3 regions of the Streptomyces sp. NPDC001568 genome follow, and region 2 is predicted to be linked to each of the others. Evidence: riboswitches for the same ligand, from Rfam matches in the RefSeq annotation. Region 2 holds a riboswitch; each other region holds the start of a gene.
What was found. Region 2 has a riboswitch for thiamine pyrophosphate ahead of thiO (glycine oxidase ThiO). Riboswitches for the same ligand answer to the same signal wherever they lie in the genome.
Positions count from the first base shown of each region.

Region 1: linked by a shared signal. The riboswitch ahead of ACFY0I_RS30615 (thiamine ABC transporter substrate binding subunit) and the one ahead of thiO (glycine oxidase ThiO) in region 2 are both predicted to bind thiamine pyrophosphate.
Region 3: linked by a shared signal. The riboswitch ahead of thiC (phosphomethylpyrimidine synthase ThiC) and the one ahead of thiO (glycine oxidase ThiO) in region 2 are both predicted to bind thiamine pyrophosphate.

Region 1 covers NZ_JBIAVF010000019.1:93,750-98,786, reverse strand. The annotation lists gene ACFY0I_RS30625 (phosphatidate cytidylyltransferase) at 1-8, shown strand, start outside; gene rlmN (23S rRNA (adenine(2503)-C(2))-methyltransferase RlmN) at 163-1,275, shown strand; TPP riboswitch at 1,340-1,449, shown strand; gene ACFY0I_RS30615 (thiamine ABC transporter substrate binding subunit) at 1,535-2,632, shown strand; gene ACFY0I_RS30610 (ABC transporter permease) at 2,689-4,305, shown strand; gene ACFY0I_RS30605 (ABC transporter ATP-binding protein) at 4,305-5,037, shown strand, end outside.
Region 2 covers NZ_JBIAVF010000015.1:71,035-76,071, forward strand. The annotation lists gene ACFY0I_RS26535 (Rv2175c family DNA-binding protein) at 1-51, opposite strand, end outside; gene ACFY0I_RS26540 (NAD(P)/FAD-dependent oxidoreductase) at 181-1,401, opposite strand; TPP riboswitch at 1,548-1,660, shown strand; gene thiO (glycine oxidase ThiO) at 1,658-2,827, shown strand; gene thiS (sulfur carrier protein ThiS) at 2,824-3,024, shown strand; gene ACFY0I_RS26555 (thiazole synthase) at 3,030-3,830, shown strand; gene pknB (Stk1 family PASTA domain-containing Ser/Thr kinase) at 3,979-5,037, shown strand, end outside.
Region 3 covers NZ_JBIAVF010000003.1:333,180-338,216, forward strand. The annotation lists gene ACFY0I_RS07340 (IclR family transcriptional regulator) at 1-147, shown strand, start outside; gene ACFY0I_RS07345 (SsgA family sporulation/cell division regulator) at 244-693, shown strand; gene ACFY0I_RS07350 (YibE/F family protein) at 712-2,103, opposite strand; TPP riboswitch at 2,176-2,320, shown strand; gene thiC (phosphomethylpyrimidine synthase ThiC) at 2,315-4,102, shown strand; gene ACFY0I_RS07360 (aldo/keto reductase) at 4,274-5,037, shown strand, end outside.

The sequences.
Region 1 (5,037 bases), on a different contig from region 2:
CCGGGTGAGGTCGGCCGATCCGCTGCTGATCGCCGGCTGATCCACCGGCCCCCGCGGTACCGGGGCGGCAGTGGAAGAAAAGCTCCGGCCGGGTCGGGCGGTTACTCTTGAAGGGCGCGCTGCTTCTGCGGCGCGCCTTTCGTCTTACAAGGAGTACCTGCCATGGCCCGCCCCGTTCCGGGAGAGCTCACCTTCGTCGCCCCTCGCGGGGTCAAGAAGCCGCCCCGGCACCTCGCCGACCTCACCCCGGCCGAGCGCCGGGAGGCGGTGGCCGCGATCGGTGAGAAGCCGTTCCGGGCCAAGCAGTTGTCCCAGCACTACTTCGCCCGCTACGCCCACGACCCGGCGGAGTGGACCGACATCCCCGCGGCCTCCCGGGAGAAGCTCCAGCAGGAGCTGCTGCCCGACCTGATGAACGTCCTGCGACACATCAGCTGCGACAACGACACCACGCGCAAGACCCTGTGGAAGCTGCACGACGGCACGCTCGTCGAGTCCGTGCTGATGCGCTACCCCGACCGGGTCACCATGTGCATCTCCTCGCAGGCCGGCTGCGGCATGAACTGCCCGTTCTGCGCCACCGGCCAGGCAGGTCTCGACCGCAACCTCTCCACCGCCGAGATCGTGCACCAGATCGTCGACGGCATGCGCGCCCTGCGCGACGGAGAGGTTCCGGGCGGACCGGCCCGCCTGTCGAACATCGTCTTCATGGGCATGGGCGAGCCGCTCGCCAACTACAACCGCGTCGTCGGCGCCATCCGCCGCCTCACCGACCCGGAGCCCGACGGCCTGGGTCTGTCGCAGCGCGGGATCACCGTCTCCACCGTCGGCCTGGTCCCGGCCATGCTGCGGTTCGCCGACGAGGGCTTCAAGTGCCGGCTCGCCGTCTCGCTGCACGCCCCCGACGACGAGCTGCGTGACACCCTGGTGCCGGTGAACACCCGCTGGAACGTCCGCGAGGTGCTGGACGCGGCCTGGGAGTACGCCGAGAAGTCCGGCCGCAGGATCTCCATCGAGTACGCCCTGATCCGCGACATCAACGACCAGGCCTGGCGCGGTGACCTGCTCGGCAAGCTGCTCAAGGGCAAGCGCGTCCACGTCAACCTGATCCCGCTGAACCCGACCCCGGGTTCGAAGTGGACCGCTTCGCGGCCCGAGGACGAGAAGGCCTTCGTCGAGGCCATCGCCCGCCACGGCGTGCCCGTGACCGTACGGGACACCCGCGGCCAGGAGATCGACGGCGCCTGCGGCCAGCTGGCCGCCTCGGAGCGATAGGGCCGAAAATCGGCCATGGTCGATCACATTCGGCCGCGGGGTACCCTGTGGCCGAACCAATTTCATATTCCGACAGGGGAGCGCCACAGCGCTGAGAGTGCGGTATCCGTCATCCGCAGACCCTCTGAACCTCGCCCCGGTCATTCGGGGTAGGAAGTTCGGTCACCACTCATGCTGTTGCGCCCTGCCCGGCGTCCGCTCTCGCAGAGCGCCGGGCAGGGCCGCGTCTTCTCCTGGTCATCCCAGGAGGAATCAACCAGTGAGCACCACCCAGAGGATCGCGGGCGCCGCGCTCGCGGCCGCGCTCGGCGTCACCACGCTCAGCGCCTGCGGCGGCGAGGCCAAGGACAAGACCGCCGGCGCCGGCGACGCCCCGAAGTCCAAGACGGTCACCCTCGTCTCCCACGACTCCTTCAACGTGACCGACTCGGTCCTGAAGGAGTTCGAGCAGCAGAGCGGCTACACCGTCAAGCGGCTGAAGTCCGGGGACGCCGGCGCGGCGCTCAACCAGGAGATCCTCACCAAGGGCTCCCCGCGCGGCGACGTCTTCTTCGGCGTCGACAACACGCTGCTCTCGCGGGCCCTCGACAACGGGATCTTCACCCCGTACCAGGTCAAGGGCATGGACGGGATCAAGTCCGAGTTCATGCTCGACCCGCAGCACCGCGTCACGCCGATCGACTCCGGCGACATCTGCGTCAACTATGACAAGCAGTACTTCGCGGACAAGAAGCTCGCCCCGCCGCAGACGCTGGACGACCTGATCAAGCCGGAGTACAAGAACCTGCTGGTCACCGAGAACGCCGCGACGTCCTCGCCCGGTCTCGGCTTCCTCCTCGCCTCCGTCGGCAAGTACGGCGAGGACGGCTGGAAGGACTACTGGAGCAAGCTCAAGGCCAACGGCGTCGAGGTCGTCGACGGCTGGGAGCAGGCCTACAACGAGCGGTTCTCGGGCTCCGCGGGCGGCAAGAAGGCCAAGGGCGACCGTCCGCTGGTCGTCTCGTACGCCTCCAGCCCGCCGGTCGAGGTGCTCTACGGCGAGCCGCAGCCGGCCGAGGCCCCCACGGGCGTCTCCACCGGGACCTGCTTCCGCCAGGTCGAGTTCGCGGGCCTGCTGAACGGCGCGAAGAACCCCGAGGGCGGCAAGGCGCTCCTCGACTTCCTGGTGGGCAAGAAGTTCCAGGAGGACATGCCGCTCCAGATGTTCGTGAACCCGGTGGTCAAGGACGCGCAGCTGCCGGAGATCTTCACGAAGCACGGTGTGGTGATCGACAAGCCGGAGAACGTCACCCCGGACGCCATCGCCAAGAACCGTGAGCAGTGGGTCAAGGCATGGTCCTCGCTCGTCGTGAAGTAGCGCGCGGGAGCTCCCCGAAGGAGGGCGGGCGGGCCACCGCCGTCAGGCTGGGCCTGATGGCGGTGCCGCTCGTCTTCTTCGGGCTGTTCTTCGCCTACCCCGTGGCCGCGATCGTCGGCCGCGGGCTCAGGACGGACTCCGGCTGGCAGTTCGGCCGGATCGGCGAGGTCCTGGCGCGGCCGGACATCGCCGACGTGCTGTGGTTCACCACCTGGCAGGCGCTCGCCTCCACGCTGCTCACCCTGCTGATCGCGCTGCCCGGGGCGTACGTCTTCGCCCGCTTCGAGTTCCCCGGCAAACAACTGCTGCGCGCGGTGGTCACCGTTCCGTTCGTGCTGCCGACGGTCGTCGTCGGCACGGCCTTCCTCGCGTTGGTCGGGCGCGGCGGACTGCTGGACGAGCTGTGGGGCGTACGCCTCGACACCACGGTCTGGGCGATCCTGCTGGCGCACGTCTTCTTCAACTACGCCGTCGTCGTCCGTACGGTCGGCGGGCTCTGGGCCCAGCTCGACCCCCGTCAGGAGGAGGCGGCCCGGGTCCTCGGCGCGGGACGCTTCGGGGCGTGGCGCCGGGTGACGCTGCCCGCGCTCGGGCCGGCCGTCGCCGCCGCCTCGCTGATGGTCTTCCTGTTCACCTTCACCTCCTTCGGCGTCGTGCAGATCCTGGGCGGTCCGGCGTACTCCACCCTGGAGGTGGAGGTCTACCGGCAGACCGCGCAACTGCTGGACCTGCCGACGGCCGCCGTCCTGACGATGGTGCAGTTCGCCGCGGTCGGCGCGATCCTCGCCCTGCACGCCTGGACCGTGCGCCGGCGGGAGACCGCGCTGCGGCTGGTCGACCCGGCGCGGACGGCGCACCGGCCGCGCGGCTGGGCCCAGCGGGGGCTGCTCGGCGGGGTGCTGGTGACGGTGGCGCTGCTGATCGTGCTGCCCCTGGGCGTACTGGTCGAGCGGTCCTTCGACGCCCCCGGCGGCTACGGGCTCGGCTTCTACCGGGCCCTGCAGGACGCGGGCTCCGGCGGCGGAACGTTCCTGGTCCCGCCGCTGGAGGCGATCGGGAACTCGCTGCGCTACGCGCTGGCCGCCACCGCCATCGCCCTGTTCATCGGAGGGCTCGCCGCCGCCGCGCTGACCCGGCGCGGGGGGCGCTTCGTACGCGGCTTCGACGCGCTGCTGATGCTCCCGCTCGGGGTGTCCGCCGTGACCGTCGGCTTCGGTTTCCTGATCACCATGGACGAACCCCCGCTGGACCTGCGGACCTCCTGGATCCTGGTGCCGCTCGCACAGGCGCTCGTCGGGGTGCCCTTCGTCGTACGGACCATGCTGCCGGTGTTGCGGGCCGTGGACGGACGGCTGCGGGAGGCGGCGGCCGTACTGGGCGCGTCCCCGCTGCGGGCCTGGCGCGAGGTGGACCTGCCACTGGTGCGGCGGGCGCTGCTGATCGCGGCGGGCTTCGCCTTCGCGGTGTCCCTCGGCGAGTTCGGGGCGACCGTGTTCATCGCCCGTCCCGACAGTCCGACCCTGCCCGTCGCCGTCGCCCGGTTGCTGGGGCGGGCCGGTGAGCTGAACTACGGGCAGGCCATGGCCCTGAGCACGATCTTGATGCTGGTGTGCGCGGTGTCCCTGCTGGTGCTGGAGCGGCTGCGACCCGACAAGACCTCGGGAGAGTTCTGATGACCCTGCTCCGCCTCGAAGGGGCGACCGTCCGCTTCGGCGAACGCGCGGTCGTGGACGACGTCGACCTGGAGGTCGCCGAGCACGAGACCGTGTGCGTGCTCGGGCCCAGCGGGAGCGGCAAGTCCACCCTGCTGCGGGTGGTGGCCGGTCTCCAGCGGGTGTCGGCCGGCCGGGTCCTGCTGGGCGGCGCCGACCAGGCCGGGGTGCCCGTGCACCGGCGGGGCGTCGGGCTGATGTTCCAGGACCACCAGCTGTTCCCGCACCGCGACGTCGGCGGCAACGTCGCCTTCGGCCTGCGCATGCGCGGCTCGGCGAAGCGCGCCTACGAGGGCCAGGTCGCCGAACTGCTGGAGCTGGTCGGGCTCCCCGGGGCCCAGGGCCGGGCCATCGCCTCGCTGTCCGGGGGCGAGCAGCAACGGGTGGCGCTGGCCCGGGCGCTGGCCCCCTCACCGCGGCTGCTCATGCTGGACGAGCCGCTGGGCCAGCTGGACCGGGGGCTGCGCGAGCGGCTCGTCGTCGAGCTCCAGGGGCTCTTCTCCCGGCTCGGCACGACCGTGCTGGCGGTGACCCACGACCAGGGGGAGGCCTTCGCGCTGGCCGACCGGGTCGTGGTGATGCGGGACGGGCGGATCGCCCAGGCGGGCACTCCGTTGGAGGTGTGGGAGCGGCCCGCGTCGGAGTTCGTCGCCAGGTTCCTCGGCTTCGAGAACGTGGTCCCGGCGACGGTGT
Region 2 (5,037 bases):
GTGCAGCCAGGAGGGGACAAGGGCATCGATCTTTGCGTCAATCTCGGTCACGGACACAAGCCTGCCATCTCGGACGGGCCGCCGGTACCTGGCCCGTCCGTCCGGGGTCCGGGCCGCCTGCCGCCCGGGCGGCGCGCTGCGGACTTCCCCGCTCCGCCCGCCCGTGTCCCGCCCGGGCCGTCAGGCGGTGGCGGACTTCAGCGGAGTGCCGGGGTCCGCCACCCGGGCCGGGTCGACGGGGACGGCCGACTCGATGAGCTTGCGGCCCTGTGCGAGGTCCCGAGGCCGGCCGACGGCCAGGACGGCGACCAGGGCCCCGTCCCGCAGCCAGCACACCGACCAGCCGGCGTCGCCCGGGTCGCCGCGCCACACCAGGGTGTCGGCGCCGGCGTGGTGGCCCGCGTACTGGACGAAGCGGCCGAACTGCTCCGACCAGAAGTACGGCACCGGGTCGTAGGCCCGTACGGGCTCCCCCGCCAGGATGTTCGCCGCGACGGCGCGCGGGCCCTGGAGGGCGTTGTCCCAGTGGTGGACCAGCAGCCGCGTCCCGTAGCGGGCCGACGGGAAGGAGGAGCAGTCGCCGACGGCGTACACCCCGGGGAGGGTGGTGCGCAGGTGGGCGTCCGCGGTGACGGAGCCGTCGGGGCCGCGGTCGACGCCGGTGCCGGCCAGCCAGTCGGTCGCGGGGCGCGCGCCGATGCCGACGACGACGGCGCCCGCCTCCAGTTCCCGGCCGTCCGCCAGTCGGACCCGGCCCTCCTCGATGCCGGCCACCTTCGCGCCGGTGATCAGTTCGGCGCCCGCCTCGGCGTACCAGTGGGCCATCGGTGCGGTGACCTCGGCCGGCAGGGCGCCCGCCAGGACCCGGTCCGCCGCCTCGACGACGGTCACGGCGCAGCCCGCCGCCCGGGCGGCGGTGGCGAACTCGGCGCCGATCCAGCCGGCTCCGACGACAACGGTGGCGGGGGCGGCGGCCAGGACGGGTCGCAGCCGGGCGGCGTCGTCGAGGGTGCGCAGCAGGTGTACGCCGGGGACGCCCTCGGTGCCGGGCAGGGTCAGCGGTCGCGCGCCGGTGGCCAGGACGAGGACCCCGTACGGGACGGGTCCGGCCCCGGTGTCCAGTTCGCGCGCGGCGTGCCGCAGGCCGGTGACCTCGGTGCCGAGCCGCAGCTCGATGTCGAGGCCTTCGAAGTCGACGTCGAAGGCGGAGTCCTCGGCCTTGCCGAGCAGCACCGCCTTGGACAGCGGGGGCCGGTCGTAGGGCTGGTGGGGTTCGGCTCCCAGCAGGGTCACGGGGCCGGCGAAGCCCTGTTCGCGCAGGGCCACCGCGGTCTGCACCCCGGCCATTCCGGCGCCGACGATCACGACACCGGGGTTCGTCTGTTGCGTCTGCTCGCTCACCCGCCCCAGCCTAGTTCCCTGACGATCCGTCAGGAATAGCGGGGGCGGGAGCCCGGGCGGGACACGGGGGATGCGGCGGGGAGGCGGCGGGTGGGCAGCGGGGAGGCAGCCTTACCCGCCATCGGCCACGGGGTTAGTCTGGCCACCGTACCTATCGCGGGAGTCCGGGCGCACCGGGCTGAGAGGGAGGCTGGCCGGCCTCCGACCGTACGAACCTGATCCGGGTCATGCCGGCGAAGGGAGGGGCTGGACGCCCATGCACTCATCTCGGAAGGGATCCGACGTCCTCGTCATCGGGGGCGGGATCATCGGCCTGGTCACCGCCTGGCGGGCGGCCCGGCGCGGCCTGCGCGTCGTACTGGCCGATCCGGACCCGGGCGGCGGCGCGGCCCGGGTCGCGGCGGGCATGCTGGCCGCCGTCACGGAACTGCACTACGGCGAGGAGACCCTGCTCGGGCTCAACGTGGCCTCCGCCGCCCGCTACCCGGACTTCGCCGCCGAGCTGTCCGATGCCGCCGGCGGCATGGACATCGGCTACCGGGCCTGCGGCACCCTGGCCGTCGCCCTCGACGCCGACGACCGCCTCCACCTGCGCGAACTGCACGCGCTCCAGCGCCGCTGCGGGCTGGAGTCCGAGTGGCTCACCGGCCGCGAGTGCCGCCGCCTGGAGCCGATGCTGGCGCCCGGGGTGCGCGGCGGGCTGCGCGTCGACGGGGACCACCAGGTCGATCCGCGCCGCCTCGCGGCCGCCCTGCTGGCCGCCTGCGAGCGGTCCGGGGTGGCGTCGTACCGCAGCCGCGCGGACCGGCTCCTCACCACCGGGGACCGGGCCGCGGGCGCCGTCCTCGACGACGGTACGGAGCTGCTCGCCGACCAGGTGGTGTTGGCCGCGGGCTCGCTCAGCGGCCGGCTGGCCGGCGTGCCGCCGGAGGTGGCCGTCCCCGTACGGCCGGTGAAGGGGCAGGTGCTGCGGCTGTCGGTGCCGGCCGCGTACGGCCCGTTCCTCTCCCGGACCGTACGGGCGGTCGTGCGCGGCAGCCACGTCTACCTGGTGCCGCGCGAGAACGGCGAGCTCGTCGTCGGCGCCACCAGCGAGGAACTCGGCTGGGACACCACGGTCACCGCGGGCGGCGTCTACGAGCTGCTGCGCGACGCCCACGAGTTGGTGCCCGGCATCACCGAACTCCCGCTGGTGGAAACCCTGGCGGGGCTGCGTCCCGGTTCTCCGGACAACGCCCCGCTGCTCGGTCCGACCGAGCTGCCGGGCCTGCACCTGGCCACCGGCCACTACCGCAACGGGGTCCTGCTGACCCCCGTCACCGGGGACGTGATGGCGGAGCTGCTGGCGACCGGAGTCGTACCGGAGATCGCCCGCCCGTTCACCCCCCGCCGCTTCTCCCCCACGCGTCAGGAGTCCTACGCATGACCATCTCCGTCAACGGCGAGCCGCGCGAGGTCGCGGCCGGCACCACCCTCGACGCGGTGGTCGCCACTTTGTCCCGGGCGCCCAAGGGGGTCGCCGCCGCCCTCAACGAGACCGTGGTCCCGCGCGGACAGTGGCAGCACACGCGGCTGGGCGACGGCGACCGGGTCGAGGTCCTCACCGCGGTCCAGGGAGGCTGACGGCGATGGCGGACGACCTCTTCACGCTCGGCGGCCGTACCTTCACCTCCCGCCTGATCATGGGCACGGGCGGCGCCCCGAGCCTTGACGTGCTGGAACGCGCGCTGACCGCGTCCGGGACGGAACTGACGACGGTGGCGATGCGCCGCCTCGACCCGACGGTGCAGGGCTCGGTGCTGTCGGTGCTGACGAAGCTCGGCATCGCCGTGCTGCCGAACACGGCGGGCTGCTTCACCGCCGGCGAGGCCGTGCTCACGGCCCGCCTCGCACGGGAGGCCCTGGGCACGGACTGGATCAAACTGGAGGTCGTCGCGGACGAGCGCACCCTCCTGCCCGACGGCGTCGAACTGCTCGACGCCGCCGAGGTCCTGGTGGACGAGGGCTTCACCGTCCTCCCGTACACCAACGACGATCCGGTGCTGGCCCGGAAGCTGGAGGACGTGGGCTGCGCGGCGATCATGCCGCTCGGCTCCCCCATCGGTTCGGGCATGGGGATCCGCAACCCGCACAACTTCGAGCTGATCGTCGAGCGGGCCGGCGTCCCGGTCATCCTGGACGCGGGGGCCGGCACCGCCTCGGACGCCGCGCTGGCCATGGAGCTGGGCTGCGCGGGCGTGATGCTGGCCTCCGCCGTGACCCGGGCCCAGGAACCGGTGCTGATGGCCGCGGCCATGCGGGACGCCGTATCGGCGGGACGCCTCGCGCACCGCGCGGGACGCATCCCGCAGCGGCGCTTCGCCGAGGCCTCCTCCCCCGTCGAGGGCCGCGCCTCCCTCGACCCGGAACGCCCCGCCTTCACCTCCTGACCCTGCGGTACGGGCCCTGCCGGGCGGGGCCGGCAGGGCCCTTCGGGCACCCCGGAAGGGCTGGCGCGGAGGGGGACATGCGTCACAGCTGCGCTGCAACCGCCCCCACCCGGGCCGGTGGCGCGGCGGGCGCTCGTAGAATCGCCGGGTGGATACGACCCTGGATGACCCCCTCGTCGGGCGCGTGCTCGACGGCCGCTACCGCATCGATGCCCGCATCGCGGCCGGCGGCATGGCCACGGTCTACCGGGCCGTGGACACCCGACTCGACCGCGTCCTCGCGCTGAAGGTGATGCACCCGGCGCTCGCGGCGGACGGCGCGTTCGTCGACCGCTTCATCCGCGAGGCGAAGTCCGTGGCCCGCCTCGCCCACTCCAACGTGGTCGCCGTCTTCGACCAGGGCACCGACGGCCCGTACACCTACCTCGCGATGGAGTACGTCTCCGGCTGCACCCTGCGCGACGTGCTCCGCGAGCGCGGCGCGCTCCAGCCGCGGGCCGCCCTCGACATCCTCGAACCGGTCCTCGCCGCCCTCGGCGCCGCCCACCGGGCCGGCTTCGTGCACCGGGACATGAAGCCCGAGAACGTCCTGATCGGGGACGACGGCCGCGTGAAGGTCGCCGACTTCGGGCTGGTCCGCTCCGTGGGCTCCGTCACGAACACCACCGGCTCGGTCCTCGGCACCGTCTCCTACCTGGCGCCCGAGCAGATCGAGAACGGGATCACCGACACCCGCGTGGACGTGTACGCCTGCGGCGTCGTGCTCTACGAGATGCTCACCGGCAGCAAGCCGCACAACGGCGGGAGTCCCGCCCAGGTGCTCTACCAGCACCTCAACGAGGACGTGCCGCCCCCGTCGGCCCTCGTCCCGGGCCTCCCGGCCGGTCTCGACGCGCTCGTCGCGCAGGCCACCTCCCGCAACCCCGAGCTGCGCCCCTCCGACGCCGCCGCCCTCCTCGGGCTGGCCCGCGGCGTCCGGGGCGGCCTCGGCGAAGGCGAACTGGACGCCGTACCGCCGCAGGCGCTGGCCCAGGCACGCACGGCCGCGGAGGACCGTACGGGGGTGATCCCCCGCTCGGTGGACGTGCAGCAGCCGGTGCTCCACACCTCGCGGCTGGAGTCGGCGCCGCTCGCGTCGTCGGCGCCGCCGCCGACCCGCCGGCTTCCGCGCGGCCCCCGGCGCGGTCCGCTGCTGATCGTCGCGGGG
Region 3 (5,037 bases), on a different contig from region 2:
ATCCCGATCACGGCGGGCGATACCGCCGCAACCATGGCCATTTCGGTCCCCGCGCACCAAGAAAATCGGTTGCCCTATGCGATGGAACGGCTACGGAGTGAAGTAGGCGCGCTGTTGAGTACCCTCTCGTTCTCTATCAGTATCTGAAAACTCACTCCTTGTGATCTCCCAGCGCTTCCACCACTCTTGTCAAGAGGGCTTGGGGGACCATTCCTGGCCACTTCCACTACAGCGGGGTAGGCAATGCGCGAGTCGGTACAGGCAGAGGTCATGATGAGCTTCCTCGTTTCCGAGGAGCTCTCGTTCCGGATCCCGGTGGAACTCCGGTACGACGCTCGTGACCCCTACGCAGTACGCCTCACCTTCCACCTTCCCGGAGACGCGCCCGTGACCTGGGCGTTCGGCCGGGAACTGCTTCTCGACGGCATCAACAAGCCCTGCGGCGACGGCGATGTGCACATCGCCCCCACGCACCCGGACGAGCTGTCAGACGTCCACATCCGACTCCAGGTGGGCGGGGACCGGGCCCTGTTCCGCGCCGGGGCGGCGCCGCTCGTCGCCTTCCTCGACCGCACGGACCGGCTTGTTCCGCTCGGTCAGGAGCGCAACCTCGGCGACTTCGAGGGAGACCTCGACGAGGCGCTCGACAAGATCCTCGCCGAAGCCCAGCAGAACGAACGGAACGCGGGCTGAGGCGCTCTCACCCGTAGCTCAGCGCTTGCGCCGCCGGCCCTTGCCGCCGCGGACCGGCCCCGAGGCCGCCGCGGGGGCCTGGGCGCTCGGCCGGTCCGCGGAGACCACCAGCGCGGCCAGGGCCGTCGTCACGGGCACCGACGCGACCAGGCCGATCGAGCCCACGAGGGTCCGTACGATCTCCTCCGCCACCAGCTCGCTGTTCGCCACCGCTCCTATGCTGCTGTTGGCGATCGAGAACAGCAGTAGCAGGGGCAACGCGGCGCCCGCGTAGGCCAGTACGAGGGTGTTGACCACGGAGGCGATGTGGTCGCGGCCGATCCTGATCGCCGCCCGGTACAAGGCGCGCGGCCCCATCTTCGGGTCGGCCTGGTGGAGTTCCCACACCGCGGAGGTCTGGGTGACGGTCACGTCGTCGAGTACGCCGAGTGAGCCGATGATCACACCTGCGAGCAGCAAACCGCTCATGTCGATGTCGGGGTAGAGGCCGTGGATCAGGCCGGTGTTGTCGTCGGTGTTGCCGCTCAGGAACGCCCAGTCGATGAACACCGAGCCCAACAGGCCGATCAGCATCAGCGAGATCAGCGTGCCGAGGACGGCTACCGAGGTCCTCGCCGTCAGCCCGTGGCACATGTAGAGGGCGATCAGCATGATCGCGCTGGCTCCGACGATCGCGACGACCAAGGGGTTCGAGCCCTGGAGGATCGCCGGGAGGATGAACAGGGTCAGGATCGCGAAGCTGATCACGAGAGCGATGAGGGCGAACAGCCCCCGCAGCCGCCCGACCACGACGACCGCGACGGCGAAGATGCCGGCCAGCACGGCCATCGGCAGTTTCCGGTTCACGTCGATCACCGAGTACTGGAGGTCCCGCGGGGCGTCCGGCGCGTGGGCGACGACCACCTTCTGGCCCTGCTCCAACTGCCGTGGCGCGCCAGGCTGGACGATCTCGAAGAAGGCGCGCCCCTTGTCGGGGCCGCTGCCGACCACCACGGTGGCCTTCTTGCAGTCGCCGTTCTGCGCGGCCTCGGCCTCACGGCCCTGGGGGGTCGACAGGTCGCCCGTCGACGGCACCTGTGAGGCGTTCACCGATTTGCAGTCGACGCTTTCGAGCGCGACCACTTGACCCTGCTGGGTCTGCCGATCGAAGCCCACGCCGGTCCGCTCGTGGGCGGGGGCACCGCCCGGCCACAGGACCGCCATGCCGATGAAGACGGCCGCGGCGAAGGGGATCAGTACCGCGGCGATGACCTTGCGCAGGTGCTTGGAGACGGGAGCCGCCGGCCCGTGACCGTGGCTGTGGGAATGGCCCTGGGCGGGCCCGGCCGCATGCCCGTGGGATGCGTGCTCATGGCCGTGGTGACCCGTGGGTTCGATGGGCTCGGTGGGGGGCTGCGGCGAGGACGTCACCGGCAGATCATCGCAAGAGATGAGGGGGCCCACTGTTCAGCACGCCACAGATGACGCTAGCGTGGGGGCACCTTTGCACAACGCGGGAGCTCGGAGCACCGGGCTGAGAGGGCGCTGATCACCGTACGCACATGAGAATGCGTACGGGAAGAGGCTGCGTCGACCGCCGAACCTGTTACCGGGTAATGCCGGCGTAGGGAGATACGGTCTCATGACCATTCAGGACGCACGCACGCCTGCCGTCAGCCAGGACGCCGACGGCGGGAACGAGCGCCAGCCGGGCTGGCACAAGGGTTACGTGGCGGGCTCCCGCCCCGACATCCGGGTGCCGGTTCGCCAGGTCCACCTCACCAACGGCAAGGACGTGACGCTCTACGACACGTCCGGTCCGTACACCGACCCCCAGATCGAGACGGACGTCCGTCGGGGCCTCGCACCGCTGCGCGAGAACTGGATCATCAGCCGTGGCGACACCGAGGAGTACGCGGGTCGTCCCGCGCGCCCCGAGGACGACGGCATCAAGCACACCTCGCCCCGCGGCGGCCTCAAGAACCTGGACGCGGTCTTCCCGGGCCGCCCCCGGCAGCCCCGCCGCGGCCGTGGCGGCGCCGCCGTCACCCAGCTCGCGTACGCCCGCCGGGGCGAGATCACTCCGGAGATGGAGTACGTCGCGATCCGCGAGAACGTCTCCCCCGAGGTCGTTCGCGAGGAGATCGCCGCAGGTCGAGCCGTCCTTCCGGCCAATGTGAACCACCCCGAGATCGAGCCGATGATCATCGGTAAGCGGTTCCTGGTGAAGGTCAACGCCAACATCGGCAACTCCGCGGTCACCTCCTCGATCGAGGAGGAGGTCGACAAGATGACCTGGGCCACCAAGTGGGGCGCCGACACGGTCATGGACCTCTCGACCGGCCGCAACATCCACACCACCCGCGAGTGGGTGCTGCGCAACTCCCCCGTCCCGATCGGTACCGTGCCGCTCTACCAGGCGCTGGAGAAGGTCGACGGCCGCGCCGAGGACCTGACCTGGGAGATCTACAAGGACACGGTCATCGAGCAGGCCGAGCAGGGCGTCGACTACATGACGGTCCACGCCGGCGTACTCCTGCCGTACGTGCCGCTGACCGCCCGCCGCAAGACCGGAATCGTCTCCCGCGGTGGTTCGATCATGGCCGCGTGGTGCCTGGCGCACCACAAGGAGAACTTCCTCTACACGAACTTCGAAGAGCTCTGCGACATCCTCGCGACCTACGACGTCACGTACTCGCTGGGCGACGGCCTGCGCCCCGGCTCCATCGCCGACGCCAACGACGCCGCGCAGTTCGCCGAGCTGAAGACGCTGGGCGAGCTGAACACCATCGCCAAGCGCCACAACGTCCAGACGATGATCGAGGGCCCGGGCCACGTCCCGATGCACAAGATCAAGGAGAACATCGACCTCCAGCAGGAGATCTGCGAAGAGGCGCCGTTCTACACGCTCGGCCCGCTGACCACGGACGTCGCTCCCGCCTACGACCACATCACCTCGGGCATCGGCGCCGCGATGATCGCCTGGTGGGGCACGGCGATGCTCTGCTACGTCACGCCCAAGGAGCACCTGGGCCTGCCCAACCGGGACGACGTGAAGACCGGCGTCATCACCTACAAGATCGCCGCCCACGCGGCGGACCTGGCCAAGGGGCACCCGGGCGCTCAGGAGTGGGACGACGCCCTGTCGGACGCACGGTTCGAGTTCCGCTGGGAGGACCAGTTCAACCTGGCCCTCGACCCGGACACGGCGCGCGAGTTCCACGACGAGACCCTGCCGGCCGAGCCGGCCAAGACCGCGCACTTCTGCTCGATGTGCGGTCCCAAGTTCTGCTCGATGAAGATCTCGCAGGACATCCGCCGTCAGCACGGCGGGGACCTGAAGGCCGACGAGATCGAGGCGGGCATGGCGGAGAAGTCCGCCGAGTTCGCCGCTGCGGGCAACCGCGTCTACCTGCCGCTGGCGGACTGACGCACTGTTCGGGGGGAGTGCTGCTCCCGAGCGGCGGAGTTCCGTCGTTCGGGAGCAGCGCCATGTCCGAGCCCTGAAGGGTGCCGGGGGGCGGGAGTTCAAGATGACGGCCTGGGGGTTCGGCTCTTGACCTGGAGCGCGCTCCAGGTCCTAGAGTGCGGCCGCATGACCATGGGATACCGAAGTCTTGGTGGTACCGGCATCGAGGTGAGTGCCCACTGCCTGGGCACGATGATGTTCGGCGCGGTGGGGAACCCGGACCACGAGGAGTGCGTGCGGATCATCCATGCCGCACTCGACCGGGGCATCAACTTCGTCGACACCGCGGACATGTACTCCGCCGGTGAGTCCGAGGTGATCGTCGGCAAAGCGCTCAAGGGGCGGCGCGACGACGTCGTGCTCGCCACGAAGGTCCACTTCCGGATGGGCGAGGGCCGCAACTGCAGCGGCAACTCGCGGCGGTGGATCGTGCGGGCGGTGGAGGACAGCCTGCGCCGGCTGGACACCGACTGGATCGACCTCTACCAGGTGCACCGGCCGGACCACACGACCGATGTCGAGGAGACCCTGGCCGTCCTCGGCGACCTGGTCAGGGCCGGCAAGATCCGCTCCTTCGGCTGCTCGACGTTCCCGGCGGAGGAACTCGTCGAGGCGCACCACGTGGCGGAGCGGCGGGCGTTGCCCCGGTTCCGTACGGAGCAGCCGCCGTACTCGATCCTTGCTCGGGGCATCGAGGCGGACGTGCTGCCCGTCGCGCAGCGATACGGAATGGGAGTGCTGACCTGGAGCCCGCTCGCGTCCGGATTCCTGAGCGGGAAGTACCGGCTCGGCGGCCCCATCGACCTGACCTCGGGGCGGGCGGCGCTCACTCCGGCACGGTTCGACCCGGCGATCCCGGGCAACGTCGCCAAGCTGGAGGCCGTGGAGCAGCTGGT